DNA from 2 places in the Streptomyces sp. NPDC059740 genome. Region 1 is predicted to be linked to the other one. Evidence: riboswitches for the same ligand, from Rfam matches in the RefSeq annotation. Region 1 holds a riboswitch; the other holds the start of a gene.
What was found. Region 1 has a riboswitch for glycine ahead of gcvP (aminomethyl-transferring glycine dehydrogenase). Riboswitches for the same ligand answer to the same signal wherever they lie in the genome.
Positions count from the first base shown of each region.

Region 2: another riboswitch for glycine. It lies ahead of gcvT (glycine cleavage system aminomethyltransferase GcvT); the one in region 1 lies ahead of gcvP (aminomethyl-transferring glycine dehydrogenase).

Region 1 is NZ_JBHWGP010000069.1:5,201-12,696, reverse strand. It holds gene ACFV3R_RS33730 (MerR family transcriptional regulator) at 1-235, shown strand, start outside; gene ACFV3R_RS33725 (bifunctional nuclease family protein) at 338-811, shown strand; gene ACFV3R_RS33720 (MerR family transcriptional regulator) at 1,070-1,669, shown strand; gene ACFV3R_RS33715 (DNA polymerase IV) at 1,730-3,139, shown strand; gene ACFV3R_RS33710 (PRC-barrel domain-containing protein) at 3,227-3,604, opposite strand; glycine riboswitch at 3,718-3,819, shown strand; gene gcvP (aminomethyl-transferring glycine dehydrogenase) at 4,007-6,889, shown strand; gene ACFV3R_RS33700 (DUF5999 family protein) at 7,051-7,254, opposite strand.
Region 2 is NZ_JBHWGP010000003.1:271,459-278,954, reverse strand. It holds gene ACFV3R_RS05925 (L-serine ammonia-lyase) at 1-754, opposite strand, end outside; gene glyA (serine hydroxymethyltransferase) at 1,036-2,295, opposite strand; gene gcvH (glycine cleavage system protein GcvH) at 2,396-2,773, opposite strand; gene gcvT (glycine cleavage system aminomethyltransferase GcvT) at 2,906-4,036, opposite strand; glycine riboswitch at 4,220-4,316, opposite strand; gene ACFV3R_RS05905 (AAA family ATPase) at 4,518-5,225, shown strand; gene ACFV3R_RS05900 (hypothetical protein) at 5,334-6,233, opposite strand; gene ACFV3R_RS05895 (enhanced serine sensitivity protein SseB) at 6,439-7,215, shown strand; gene ACFV3R_RS05890 (enhanced serine sensitivity protein SseB C-terminal domain-containing protein) at 7,418-7,496, shown strand, end outside.

The DNA.
Region 1 (7,496 bases):
CATCGCCAGGCTGGTCGTGGAGCTCGGACGGTTCGGGCTGGAACCGCGCCACCTGCGGGCGGTGCGGGCTGCGGCAGAGCGCGAGGCGGGCCTCGTCGAACAGGTGGTCGCCCCGCTGCGACGGCACCGCAACCCCGAGACCCGGGTGCGGGCCGAGGAGACGGTGCGCGAGCTGGCGTCGCTCTCCGTGCGGCTGCACGCCGCACTCGTCCAGGCTGCGCTGCGCTCCCCCTGAACGCCGCCCGGCGGGGGCGCCGCGGCCGAGGTGGGGGGCTCCCCGGTGGGGGAAGGGGTGCCCGACTACCCAAACCGGCCGGGCACGTCCTAGGGTTGCTGTGTGAACGAGCTCGATGTTGTGGGTGTCCGGGTGGAAATGCCCTCCAACCAGCCGATCGTGCTCCTGCGCGAAGTGGGAGGCGACCGCTACCTGCCCATTTGGATCGGGCCGGGTGAGGCCACCGCCATCGCCTTCGCCCAGCAGGGCATGACCCCTGCCCGGCCTCTGACGCACGACCTGTTCAAGGACGTGCTGGAGTCGCTGGGGCAGGAGCTGACCGAGGTCCACATCACGGACCTCCGGGACGCCGTCTTCTACGCCGAGCTGGTCTTCGCCGGTGGTGTGAAGGTCAGTGCCCGACCCTCCGACGCCATAGCGCTGGCCCTGCGCACCGGCACGCCCATCTACGGGAGTGACGGCGTGCTGGACGACGCGGGCATCGCGATTCCGGACGAGCAGGAGGACGAGGTCGAGAAGTTCCGCGAGTTCCTCGACCAGATCTCGCCCGAGGACTTCGGGACCAGCAACCAGTAAGGGCGCTCCACCCGGCGCCGCCCAGGTGCGACGACGCCCGGTCCACGGGGCCGGGCGGGGGGAGGGGTGGGCCCGGACCGGCGAGCGGACCGCGGGCGGCAGAAACAGTCAGCCTTTCCCGCTGCGAGGTCACGCAAAACCACCCGTGGGGTGATTATCACTCGGCGTGGCGAGCGCGGCGATCGTTGACGCACCCCGAGTGACTGCATACCGTCGATGAGGCAGGTCCCGTCCGGGACGCGGAGGACGGAGGTCGGCGTGGGAAGCAGCGGCGACGGAACGGCGGTGGGAGGGGCGGTGCCACTACGCCAGAGCGCGGAGCAGGCGCCCTCGAGGCCGCCCACGACGTCGGGGGAGCGCGAGAACCACACCGTCGGCTACCGCGGCCCCACGGCCTGCGCAGCCGCCGGTATCACCTACCGGCAGCTCGACTACTGGGCGCGCACCGGTCTCGTGGAGCCCAGCGTGCGCCCGGCGTACGGTTCGGGCACCCAGCGGCTCTACAGCTTCCGTGACGTCGTCGTCCTGAAGATCGTGAAGCGGCTGCTGGACACCGGGGTCTCCCTGCAGAACATCCGCACCGCGGTCCGGCACCTCAGGGCCGGCGGCCTGACCGACCTGGCGCAGATGACGCTGATGAGCGACGGCGCGACGGTTTACGAGTGCACCTCGCCGGACGAGGTCGTCGATCTCCTCCAGGGCGGCCAGGGCGTCTTCGGCATCGCGGTGGGCGTCGTCTGGCGCGATGTGGAGGGAGCGCTCTCCGAGCTCCACGGCGAGCGGCTGGACACCGGCGAGACCCTGGTGGGCCACAACCCGCACGACGAGCTCGCCAGGCGGCGCAACAGGGCCGTCTGAGGCCACCCGCCCCGGCGCGCGGCACGACGGTTGTCAGTGGTCTGCGCGATCATCGGTGGTGTGAGACGTGCGCCCACGATCCTGCATCTCGACATGGATGCGTTCTTCGCCGCCGCGGAACAGGCGGCGAAGCCCAGCCTGCGCGGGAAGCCGGTGGTCGTGGGCGGCATCGGTCCGCGCGGCGTCGTCTCCACGGCCTCCTACGAGGCACGGGTCTTCGGGGTCAGGTCGGCCATGCCCACCGCCCAGGCCCGCCGGCTCTGCCCCAACGCGGCCTACCTCGCGCCGCGCTTCACCACCTACCGCCGGGTGAGCGAGGTGGTGATGGAGCTGCTGCGGGGGCTGTCGCCGCTGGTGGAGCCGCTCAGCCTGGACGAGGCCTTCGTCGACCTCGAAGCCGGCGGGGTCGCCGCAGACACCGCCGCCGTCCGCAGGGTGGGGGAGCGGCTGCGGGAGGACATCCTGGCCGCGACGGGACTCACCGGCTCCGTGGGGCTGGCCGGCGCCAAGATGCTGGCCAAGATCGCATCCGAGCAGGCCAAGCCCGACGGCCTGGTCGTCATCGAGCCGGGCACCGAACGCGAGATGCTCGCGCCCCTGCCGGTGCGCACCCTGCCGGGCGTCGGCCCCGCCACCGCCGAGACGCTGCGGCGGGTGGGCATATCCACCGTGGCCGACACCGTCGAGGCCGGCGAGGCGGAGCTGGTGCGGCTCCTGGGCCGCGCGCACGGCGCGGCCCTGCACTCCATGGCACTGGGCCGCGACGAGCGTCCCGTGGTCGCCGAACGGGACGCGAAGTCGATCTCGGTCGAGGACACCTTCGCAGTCGACCTCACCGACCGGGCCAGGGTGCGCGCGGAGCTGCTGCGGCTGGCGGACCGCTGCGTACAGCGGCTCCGGGCCGCCGGCCGCTCGGGGCGGACAGTCGTGATCAAGGTGCGGAACTACGACTTCTCCACCCTCACCCGCTCCGAGACCCTCCGGGGCCCCACCGACGACCCCACGGTGGTGCGGGAGGCCGCCGAACGGCTGCTGGCGGCGGTGGACACCACCGGCGGCGTGCGGCTGCTGGGAGTGGGGGTCACCGGGCTTGCGGACTTCACCCAGGAAGACCTCTTCGCCCAGGTCGCCGGCGAACGGTCGGCGGCGGCCGAACGGGAGGCCGCGGCGGCGGCCGAGACGGTGACGGAAGAGGCGGCGGCGCAGCCGGAGCCGCCCCGCGAGTGGCTGCCGGGCATGGACGTGGTCCACAGCGAGTACGGGGCGGGCTGGGTGCAGGGCAGCGGCGTCGGGCGGGTCACCGTGCGCTTCGAGCAGCCCTGGTCAGCCCCCGGCCGCATCCGCACCTTCCCGGTGGACGACCCGGAGCTGCGGCCCGGAGATCCCCTGCCGCTGGTGGGCGGCCCGCCGCGGGAGGAGGACGAGCTGCGCCGGGAGTGCCTGGAGGAACCCGTCCGGCCCGAGAGCTGAGAGCAGGCGGCCTGCCGCGGCCGGGGCGCCGTGCCCGCCGGGGCGGAGCGTGAGCGGTGGTACGCCCTGCACCAGGTCCTGGCAGTACTACTCCTCCGAGCGCGCCACCCGGCCGAAGTCGCGGTCCTTCGCCTGCTGCTCGGTCGGCGCGGGTGAGACGTCCAGCCGGTAGTGGTGGTAGAGCTGGAGTTCCTGCTCCGGCGAGAGGTGGCGGCCCACACCGAAGTCCGGGGCTTCCCTGACCAGCTTCCGGTCGTAGGGGACCCGCAGCACGTCCCCCTCCAGTTCGCTGGGCTCCAGGGGGACGAAGGCGTCCCGGCTGAACAGGCCCGTCCGTACCGCGGCCCACTCCGGTTCACCGGTCGCGTCGTCCAGGTACACCTCGTCCACCGTGCCGATCTTCGCCCCGTGTCGGTCCAGCGCCTTGCGGCCGATCAGGGTCCTGGGGTCGATGTCGGTCTGCACGGTCCCTCCAGGTGGTTCGCAACTGCCCAGTGACAACCACGAAACGGCACATTCCGCCTCCTGGCCACTCGAGACGCGCCTCAGGGGCCCGCTGGTAGGCTGGCTGTGGCCGCAGAACCCGTGCGGGAGAGCCTTCTTTCGTGTTCCGCGTGAGGGGGCGCCGAAGGAGCAAACCCTCCCCGGAATCTCTCAGGCACCCGTACCGCACGGAAGAGGTCACTCTGGAAAGCAGGACGGGTCGCGGACCGCCGACGTTGCCGCAGCCCGCCTCACCGACGGTGAAAGCCGGCGCAGGCAGGACGCGCCGGTGAAGCTCTCAGGTCGATGACAGAGGGGGAGGCCGAACGGGCACCGGCGCCGAGGTGCCCCGCGAAGGTCGCGACGACCAGGAGGCCCCCGCAGATGAACACCCACCGCTCCCTGACCGAGCTGGAACGCGGCACGCCCTTCGAGGCCCGCCACATCGGCCCGGACCGTGCGGCGCAGGCCAAGATGCTGGCGCACCTGGGCTTCGGCTCCCTGGACGAGCTGGCGGCAGCCGCCGTGCCCGAGGTGATCAGGTCCACCGAGGCGCTCGACCTTCCCGAGGGTCGAACCGAGGCCCAGGTCCTGACCGAGCTGCGCGCTCTGGCCGACCGCAACCAGGTCCTCACCTCCATGATCGGCCTGGGCTACCACGGCACCTTCACACCGCCGGTGATCCTCCGCAACGTCATGGAGAACCCGGCCTGGTACACCGCGTACACGCCCTACCAGCCGGAGATCTCGCAGGGCCGCCTGGAGGCGCTGCTCAACTTCCAGACGATGGTCGCCGACCTGACCGGGCTGCCCACCTCCGGGGCGTCCCTGCTCGACGAGGGCACCGCCGCCGCCGAGGCCATGGCGCTCTCCCGCCGCGTCGGCAAGAACCGCCAGGGCGTCTTCGTGGTGGACGCCGACGCGCTGCCGCAGACCGTCGCCGTGATCCGGACCCGGGCGGAGCCGACGGGTGTCGAGGTGGTCGTCGCCGACCTCGCCGAGGGCATCCCGGCGGACGTCGCCGAGCGCGGCGTCTTCGGTGTGCTCGTGCAGTACCCGGGAGCCTCCGGCGCCGTCCGCGACCCGAGGGCCGTCATCGAGCAGGCGCACGAGCTGGGCGCGGTCGTCACCGTCGCCGCCGACCTGCTCAGCCTGACGCTGCTCACCTCCCCGGGCGACCTCGGGGCCGACATCGCCGTGGGCACCACGCAGCGCTTCGGCGTGCCGATGGGCTTCGGCGGGCCGCACGCCGGCTACATGGCCGTCCGGGAGAAGTTCGCCCGCAGCCTGCCGGGGCGCCTGGTGGGCGTCTCGGTGGACACCGAGGGAAACCGGGCCTACCGCCTCGCACTGCAGACCCGCGAACAGCACATCCGCCGCGAGAAGGCCACCAGCAACATCTGCACCGCCCAGGTGCTGCTCGCCGTGATGGCCGGGATGTACGCCGTCTACCACGGACCGGACGGCCTCGCGGCCATCGCCCGGCGCACACACCGCTACGCGAGCGTCCTCGCGGCCGGGCTGCGGGCCGGCGGCGTCGAGGTGGCGCACGAGGCGTTCTTCGACACCCTCACCGTCCGGGTGCCGGGCCGCGCCGCCGACGTGGTGGCCGCCGCCCGCGAGGCCGGGGTGAACCTGCGGCAGGTCAGCGCCGACGAGGTCGGGATCGCCTGCGACGAGACCACCGGGCGCGGTCACCTCGCCGCGGTGTGGGGCGCCTTCGGCGTCCACGCGGACGTCGAGGAGCTGGACGCCGCCACCCCCGACGCGCTGCCCACCGAGCTGCTGCGGCAGGACGACTACCTGACCCACCCCGTCTTCCACAGCCACCGCAGCGAGACGGCGATGCTGCGCTACCTGCGCACCCTGGCCGACCGCGACTACGCGCTGGACCGCGGCATGATCCCGCTCGGCTCCTGCACCATGAAGCTCAACGCCACGACCGAGATGGAGCCGGTGACCTGGCCGGAGTTCGGCCAGCTCCACCCCTTCGCCCCCGTCGAGCAGGCCCAGGGCTACCTCACCCTCATCCAGGAACTGGAGGAGCGGCTGGCGGAGGTCACCGGCTACGACAAGGTCTCCCTCCAGCCCAACGCCGGCTCCCAGGGCGAGCTCGCCGGTCTGCTGGCGGTGCGCGCCTACCACCGGGCCAACGACCAGGCGCAGCGCACGGTCTGCCTGATCCCCTCCTCCGCGCACGGCACCAACGCCGCGAGTGCCGTGATGGCCGGCATGAAGGTCGTCGTGGTGAGGACCGGGGAGAGCGGCGAGGTCGACCTCGACGACCTGCACGCCAAGATCGAGCAGCACCGCGACGAACTCGCCGTCCTCATGGTCACCTACCCCTCCACCCACGGCGTCTTCGAGGAGCACATCCGGGACGTGTGTGCCCAGGTGCACGAGGCGGGCGGCCAGGTCTACGTCGACGGCGCCAACCTCAACGCGCTGGTCGGCCTCGCCGAGCCGGGTGAGTTCGGCGGCGACGTCTCCCACCTGAACCTGCACAAGACCTTCTGCATCCCGCACGGCGGTGGCGGTCCGGGCGTCGGCCCGATCGGGGTCCGGGAGCACCTCGCCCCGTACCTGCCCAACCACCCGCTGCAGCCGGCCGCCGGCCCGGCGAGCGGTGTCGGCCCGATCTCCGCGGCCCCGTGGGGTTCGGCGGGCATCCTGCCGATCTCCTGGGCCTACGTGCGGCTGATGGGCGGCGAGGGGCTCCGGCGCGCCACCCAGGTCGCCGTCCTCAACGCCAACTACGTCGCCAAGCGGCTGGAGCCGCACTACCCCGTCCTCTACACCGGGCCGGGTGGGCTGGTCGCGCACGAGTGCATCATCGACGTGCGGCCTCTGACGAAGGCGACCGGCGTCACCATCGACGACGTGGCCAAGCGGCTGATCGACTACGGCTTCCACGCGCCGACGATGTCGTTCCCGGTGGCCGGCACGCTCATGATCGAGCCGACGGAGAGCGAGGACCTCCAGGAGCTGGACCGGTTCTGCGACGCGATGATCGCCATCCGCGCGGAGATCGAGAAGGTGGCGACGGGGGAGTGGGAGAAGGAGGACAACCCGCTGCGCGGCGCGCCCCACACCGCAGCCTGCCTCACCGGTGACTGGACCGCCGGGTACAGCCGGAAGGAGGCGGTCTTCCCGGCCGGTGTCGACGCCACCGCGAAGTACTGGCCCCCGGTCCGCCGCATCGACGGCGCCTTCGGCGACCGCAACCTGGTGTGCTCCTGCCCCCCGCTGGACGCCTACGAGGGCTGACCTGCACCTCTCGCCCCGGGCGGGAGGACGAAGCCGTGCCTACGGGCCGGGCGCGTGCACCGCGTCCGGCCCGTTCTCGCGCGGGCGGGGTTCCTGGGCGGCGTCTTCGAAGTGGCGTCGCTCGCCCGGAGGACGCACGGGCGGGACCGCGCAGACGCTGCCTAGGCCGAGGCGGCCGTGCCGGCGGCGACCGGCCGCCGGGGGGCGATCACCTGACCGTCCGGCAGGAACTCACCGGTGTCCTCGAACAGCAGAACGCCGTTGCACAGCAGGCTCCACCCCTGCTCCGGGTGGTGCGCCACGAGGTGGGCCGCCTCCCGGTCCGCGGAGAGGGCTGAAGGGCACGGTGGTTGGTGCTGGCACATGGATGCTGTCTTTCGCTGCGATGAGGTGATGGCCGCCGCACGGCTCACTGAGCTGCTCACTGGCCGCTCCCCCCGTTCGTGAAGTGTGGTGGTACCCAGTGTTGCCCTTTAAACCTCGTTCCGCAGGTATTTCGCAGCAGCGGGACCAACTCGATCCTCAACCGTCACCCTTGCGGGCGTCAGGCGCCAACGACTGCTCCGCCGGGGCGCCTTCGGTCGGGCGGGGCGCCGGGGGGGGCCGG
Region 2 (7,496 bases), on a different contig from region 1:
CGTTCGCGGCGCGGCGGCGGACCCGCAGGCCGCCGGGGAGGATGCCCTCCTGGGCCAGGCCGCGGGCCACGCAGGCCCGCATGACCTCCCAGATCTCCAGCAGACCGGCGCGGATCTCCTCCTCGGTGCGCCAGGCCCGCTCGTTCTCCAGCATCAGCGCGGAGATCGACAGACCCGTCTCGCGGGAGTGGCGCAGCAGCTCCTCACCGGTGCGGAAGGGGTACTTCAGCACCGTGTCGTCGAGCTTGATCCGGTCCTCGCCGACCGCGTCCTCGTCCACCACGAAGCCGCCGCCGACCGAGTAGTAGGTCTTCTCCAGCAGCGGGGCGCCCGCCTCGTCGTAGGCGAAGAGCGTCATGCCGTTCGCGTGGTACGGCAGCGAGCGGCGGCGATGGAGGATGAGCTGGGAGTCCTCGTCGAAGTCGATCTCGTGGGCGTCCCCGACCTCGGCGCCCAGCAGGCGCAGCCGGCCGGTGGTGCGGATGCGCTCCACCTCGGCGTCGGCGCTGGCGACGTCGACCGTGCGGGGGGCGTGGCCCTCCAGGCCGAGCAGCACTGCCTTCGGGGTGCCGTGGCCGTGGCCGGTGGCACCGAGGGAGCCGAAGAGCTCGGCGCGGACCGAGACCGTCTGCGCCAGCGCGCCGTCCTTCTTGAGCCGGCCGACGAACATGCGGGCGGCGCGCATCGGGCCGACGGTGTGGGAACTGGACGGCCCGATGCCGATGGAGAAGAGGTCGAAGACGGAGATGGCCACGGGGCGGACTCCTTTGCCTGCTCGTGGGTGGGGCGGAGGACGGGGCGCGGGGGTGGGCGCGTGGCGGCCTGGCGGGTGCCCGGCGGGTGCTCGCTCAGGGGCGGCAAGCCGGTCGGCCCGGTGTGAGGGCCGACCAACGAGCGTAACCCGGACAAACCGGGGTGGGGCAAGGCGAGGGGCCGGGGAGCGGGGCGCCGGTCGGGCGCGGGGCCGCTCCACCGGCCCCGTGGCTGGGCGCCGGGCCCCGGGGCACGCCTCGCGTGGCGTGCCCCGGGCTCAGCTCACAGCGAGGGGTACAGCGGGTGCTTGCCGGCCAGCGCGGTCACGCGGGCCCGCAGCGCCTTGGCGTCGAAGGACGGCTTGAGCGCCTCGGCGATCACGTCGGCGACCTCGCGGAAGTCCTCGGCCTGGAAGCCGCGGGTGGCCAGCGCCGGGGTGCCGATACGCAGACCCGAGGTCACCATCGGCGGCCGGGGGTCGTTCGGGACGGCGTTGCGGTTGACGGTGATGCCCGCCTCGTGCAGCCGGTCCTCGGCCTGCTGGCCGTCCAGCTCGCTGTTGCGCAGGTCCACCAGGACCAGGTGCACGTCGGTGCCGCCGGAGAGGACCGAGACGCCGGCCTCGGCCACGTCCGGCTGGGTGAGCCGCTCGGCCAGGATGCGGGCGCCCTCCAGGGTGCGCTGCTGACGCTCCTTGAACTCCTCGGAGGCCGCGACCTTGAAGGAGACCGCCTTCGCCGCGATGACGTGCTCCAGCGGGCCGCCCTGCTGGCCGGGGAAGACCGCCGAGTTGATCTTCTTGGCGAGCTCCTGGGTGGAGAGGATCACGCCGCCGCGGGGGCCGCCGAGCGTCTTGTGCGTGGTGGTGGTCACCACGTGGGCGTGCGGGACGGGGGAGGGGTGCAGGCCCGCCGCGACCAGCCCGGCGAAGTGCGCCATGTCCACCATCAGGTAGGCGCCGACCTCGTCGGCGATCCGGCGGAAGGCGGCGAAGTCGAGCTGGCGCGGGTAGGCGGACCAGCCGGCGACGATCAGCTTCGGCCGGTGCTCCTTGGCCAGGCGCTCGACCTCCTCCATGTCGACGAGGTTGCTCTCCTCGTCGACGTGGTAGGCCACCACGGCGTACAGCTTGCCGGAGAAGTTGATCTTCATGCCGTGGGTGAGGTGCCCACCGTGCGCCAGGTTCAGGCCCAGGATGGTGTCGCCCGGGTTGAGCAGCGCGAACATCGCGGCGGCGTTGGCCTGCGCGCCCGAGTGCGGCTGCACGTTGGCGGCCTCGGCGCCGAACAGCTCCTTGATGCGGTCGATGGCGATCCGCTCGACCACGTCGACGTGCTCGCAACCGCCGTAGTAGCGCCGCCCCGGGTAGCCCTCGGCGTACTTGTTGGTGAGGACCGAGCCCTGCGCCTCCATCACGGCGACGGGCGCGAAGTTCTCCGAGGCGATCATCTCGAGGGTGGACTGCTGTCGGTCGAGCTCGGCGTCGACGGCCGCGGCGACGTCGGGGTCGAGCTCGTGCAGGGAGCTGTTCAGAAGCGACATGAGGGTTCCTGTACGACGGGGGCGGTCTGGGGCGCGGTGGGGACGGCGCGGCGGCCGGGTCCCGGAGGGGACGGACGGCCGCCGCCGGCGGTACGCCGGTTCAGCCGGCGGTGAAGGCGGTGTACTCGGCCGCCGAGAGCAGGTCCTCCGGCTCGCCGGTGACCTTCACCTTGAACAGCCAGCCGCCGGCGAACGGCTCGGAGTTGACCAGCGAGGGGTCGTCCACCACGCTCTGGTTGACCTCGGTGATCTCACCGTCGACCGGCGCGAAGAGGTCGCTGACCGACTTGGTCGACTCCAGCTCGCCGCAGCTCTCACCGGCGGTGACGGCGTCACCGACCTCCGGGAGCTGCACGAAGACGACGTCGCCGAGGGCACTCGCCGCGTGCTCGGTGATACCGACCGTCGACACGCCGTCCTCGGCGGCCGACAGCCACTCGTGCTCCTTGCTGTAGCGAAGCTGCTCGGGGTTGCTCATGTTCGTAATTCTCCTGTACGCGAGGGACTGCTGGGACGAAGGGTCCGCCCACTGGGACGGCGAGGACCGGGATGACCTGCGGCGGCGGCCCGCTGCGGGGTGCTCCCCGCCGCCGGACCGCCGCCGTCGCGGCTACTTCTCCCGCTTGTAGAAGGGCAGCGCGACGACCCCGTACGGCTCGTGCGTGCCCCGGATGTCGACGGCGACGCCCTCGGTGCCCGCCGCGGCGTGCGTCGCGTCGACGTACGCCATGGCGATGGGGCGGCCGAGCGTCGGGGAGGGCGCGCCCGAGGTGACCTCGCCGATCACCGAGCCGTCCGCCGCGACCACCGCGTACCCGGCGCGCGGCACCCGGCGGCCCTCGGCGACCAGGCCGACGAGCCGGCGCGGCGGCTGCTGCTCGGCCCGGCGCGCGGCCTCCGCCAGCGCCTCGCGCCCCACGAAGGCGCCGTCGTTGCCCGGCTTGTCGAACTTCACCACCCGGCCCAGGCCCGCGTCGAAGGGGGTGGTGGCGGTGGACAGCTCGTGCCCGTACAGCGGCATGCCGGCCTCCAGGCGCAGCGTGTCGCGGCAGGCCAGCCCGCACGGCACCAGGCCGGCCCCGCGCCCCGCCTCGGTCAGCGCCTCCCACAGCGCGACCGCGGACTCGGGGCGGACGAACAGCTCGAAGCCGTCCTCCCCGGTGTAGCCGGTGCGGGCGATCAGGGCCTGGTGCCCGGCGACGGTGCCGGGGAGGCCCGCGTAGTACTTCAGCCCCGCGAGGTCCGCGTCGGTCAGGGCGCCCAGGATGCCGGCGGCCTGCGGACCCTGCACGGCGATCAGCGCGTAGGCGTCCCGGTCGTCGCGGACCGAGGCGGCGAAGCCCTCGGCCCGGTCGGCGAGGGCGTCCAGGACGGTGGCGGCGTTGGAGGCGTTGGCGACCACCAGGTACTCGGTCTCGGCGAGCCGGTAGACGATGAGGTCGTCGAGGATGCCGCCGTCCTCGCGGCAGATCATGGTGTAGCGGGCGCGGCCCACGGCCAGCCGCCCGAGGTTCCCGACCAGCGCGTGGTCCAGCAGGTCGGCCGCCTGCCGGCCGTTGACGGTGATCTCACCCATGTGGGAGAGGTCGAACAGGCCCGCGCGGGTGCGCACCGCGAGGTGCTCCTCGCGCTCGCTGCCGTAGCGCAGCGGCATGTCCCAGCCGGCGAAGTCGGTCATCACGGCGCCGAGAGCGCGGTGCGTGGCGTCCAGCGCGGTGCGGCGGGGGGCGTCGTCGGTCATGGTGTCAGGCTCCCGGGACGTGGCGAGATGGAGGGCGGCGGTGGCTTCTCTCCCCATCTGTCATCGGAACCTGAGAGGTTCGCCGTGAGCCCTTCGGCTGTGCGGCTTGCACCTTGGGTGGGGCGCGGCCTCCGCTCACCGCCGGGGGCGGTGCGGCGGGCCGGCCCGCTTTTCAGATCTGCCTCGTCCTGCGCGGTATCGGGGCCTGAGAGATTCAAGGGAGGACTTGCTCCTTCGGCGCCCCGCCGAAGACGGTCGGGGACTCTCCCGCGCGGATTCGAACGGCCGGTATGCAGTTGAACGCACGTGGGCGCAGCGGACGCCGCACGGCGCGCACATCATTGCACGCGGGAGGGGGTGGCCGGGAGGGCACCCGGGCGCCCGCCGGGCCGCGCACCGACCGGCGCGGGCGTCCCGCATTGCCGTCTCTTTACCTTCCGTGGGACGGTGGGGCGGTGGGGCGTCGTCCGGGGGAGAAGACATGACCGCACCGCAGGAGACCGCGCCGGGGGCTGCCGCGCCACCCGGAGCCCCGCCCGCCGCAGGGCCGGGCCCGCACCTGCCGCCGCCCCGCACCGCCCGCGCGGGCCCGGGGCCGGGCGCACGCGTCGTCGACCTGCGCGGCGCCACCGCCCCGGGACCGCTGCGGCTGACCGCCGGCGACGTGCTGCTGGTCTCCGGACTGCCCGGCAGCGGCAAGAGCACCCTCATCCACCGCTGCGTCCCGGCCGTCGACAGCCGCGGCCGGCCGGTGGTGCGGCTGGACTCGCAGGAGGTGCGGCTGCGGTTCGCCCGCGGCGCGTGCGGCCGCCTCCCCTACGCCCTGTACCGGCCGCTGGTGCGACTCGCCCACTACCGCGCGCTCGCCCGGGCGCTGCGCGGCGCCCACAGCCTCGTCGTCCACGACTGCGGGGCCCAGCCGTGGGTCCGCCGCTGGGTGGCCGCCGCGGCCGGCCGCCGCCGGCGCCGCACCCACCTGCTGCTGCTCGACGTGGGCGCCGCCGAGGCCCTGGCGGGCCAGCGTGCGCGCGGCCGGACGGTGTCGGCCTACGCCTTCCGGCGCCACCGCCGCGCCGTCCACCGCCTGGTCGGGGCGGCCGAGCGGGGCGAGGCGCCGCCCGGCTGCGCCCGGGTGCTCCTCCTGGACCGCACCGCGGCCGACGTCCTCCCCGCGGTCACCTTCACCTGACGCACGGCCGGCGCCGCCCCGGCTTGGCCGCGGGGTCCGGCCCGCCCGGCCGGGCCGGCGCGGGCCGTGGTCACCGGGTCAGGCGCACCCCGGGGCCGGGCGGGCAGCTCAGGAGAACCAGCCGAAGACGTCGACCGGGGCGAGCAGCGAGGACAGCCAGGCGCTGAAGGTCTGCCGCTCCCGGGGCCGGTGTTCCCGGACGGGGGCGGCCTCGCTGCGGGCGGCGGTGTCCGACGCGGCCTTGGCCAGGTCGGGGCTGGCCGGCAGCGTCGAGGGGCGCGTCTGCGGGCTCTCGGCGGCCGAGGCGGAAGGCGTGGCTCCGGCGTCGTCGGCACTCCCGTCGGTCATGGCCGGCAGGGTGACCACGGGCGTGTCCAGCTTCAGGGAGCCCAGCAGGTCCTTGACGGCCTTCATCACCCCGTCCATCGGCTTGCTCAGGTCGGTGCTGCCGCTCACGGCCACCTTGGTCAGGTCGTCGATCCGGGCCTGCAGGGCGGCCTGGGCCTGCTCGAAGGTCAGCGCCTGCGGGGAGGCGGAGGGCGAGGCCGAGGCGGAGGGCGAGGCCGAAGGGGCCTGGGAGGGCTGCGCGGAGGGCGCGGCGGGCGTGGCGGCGGCACTCCCCGAGGGTGCCGCCGCCCCCTTCACCCGCCGGTGCGCCTGCGGGTGCGCCGCCTTCTGACGCGTGGCGTCCGCCCGCTCGGCGCAGACCCGCACGACGTTGCCCTGCCGCTCCACGCGCGTGACGACGTCCCCGGAGACCTGGTGCCGCGCGGCGGCCACCGTCAACGCGTTGACGGAACGCATGAGCTCGTTGAGTCCGGCCACCACGGCGGCCTGCTCCGGGGCCGGCCGCCCCTGCGGGCCGGCGGGATGGTCGGCGACCGGCTCGGTGTGGGGCGGCGCCGCCGCGATCGGAGCCGACCAGGCGGTGGCGCCGAGTGCGCCCAGCGCCAGGGCGCCCGCGGCTGCGGAGGTGGCGAGGGCGCGGGCGGTCCGGGGTGTGACCATGGGGAGCGTCCTTTCGGGAGGAGCGGCAGGCGGAACAAGGGAGACCGGGTGCGGGTCGCCCTGTGCGCCACCCTCAGACGGCTCGGCACGCTCCGCAACCACAGGTGTGCCGTCCGTGGCCATGCGGATGCGGCCGAACGTGTCACCGCCGCTTCGTACTACTGTCTTCGGCCAGGCAGGAGCAGAACCGAGCGGGTGGGCGCGCATGAACTTTCCGGACCAGGGCATTCCGCAGCTGGCGTGGCCGGCGAACGAGCTGGAGGAGGTGCTGGCCGCCTCCGTCGGACACCCGGGCGCCGGCGGTCGCATCGTGGAGGTCCTGGGGCGCAGCCGGATCTGGGTGCCGCTCCCGGAGGGCGGCGGACCGCAGGACGCCGGATGGGGAGCCAAGGGCCTGGACCTGCCCACAGTGGAGATCGGCGGTCTCGCCTACGTCCCGGTCTTCAGCTCCGAGCAGGAGTTCCACCGCGTCGCGGGCACGCACCTGTCCTACGCCGTCGCCCCGGCGGTGGAATTCGCCCGGGGACTGCCGCCGCTCATCGGCATCGCGGTCAACCCGGACGGGACGGTCGGGGTCCCGCTGCCGCCCCCCGCCGTGGCCGAACTCTGCCGCCTGGGCCGGATGGAGGGGGAGGGCGCGCCCACCGGCGGTCGCACCCGCCTCTTCGAGCCGGACTGGCAGGAGGAGCCGGTGGACTTCCTGGCCGCGGCCGGCCTGGAGTTCTCCGCCCTGCCGCTGGTGCGCACCGCACGCCGCTGCCTGGCCAGCGTCGAGGCCGGCGCCCCCGCACTCTTCGTCGGCGTGCAGCTGGAGTCCAACGAGCCGATGGACCGGGAGGCGGTCCTGGCCGCGCTGGGCCGGGCCCTGGGGGCCGTCGCGGTGCAGTGGCCCGTGCAGCTGGTCATGCTCGACATCGCCCACGACCCCGTCGCCGACTGGATGGTCGACCAGGTCCGGCCCTTCTACACCCGGCACCCCTGAGGCGGGGCCGAGCCCGCGCCGGTCCGTCCCGCCCGGTGCGGCAGACCCGCCCCGTCCCGCCCCTGGTGGGCCCGCGTCGCCGTCCGCCCCGGGCGCGCGCCGGGGACGCACCCCCCGAACCGGCCCGGGGCCGGGGAAAGGCCCTAAGCTGAAGTCACGACGGGCGGGCGTGGCGGGCGCGCGCCGGGAAGGGACGGACCACGTGAGCGCGGGCGCGTACCAGCCGGCCGGTGCGGGCGGACCGATCGAGTCCGCACTCGGTCAGGTCGGCCCTGGCCGCT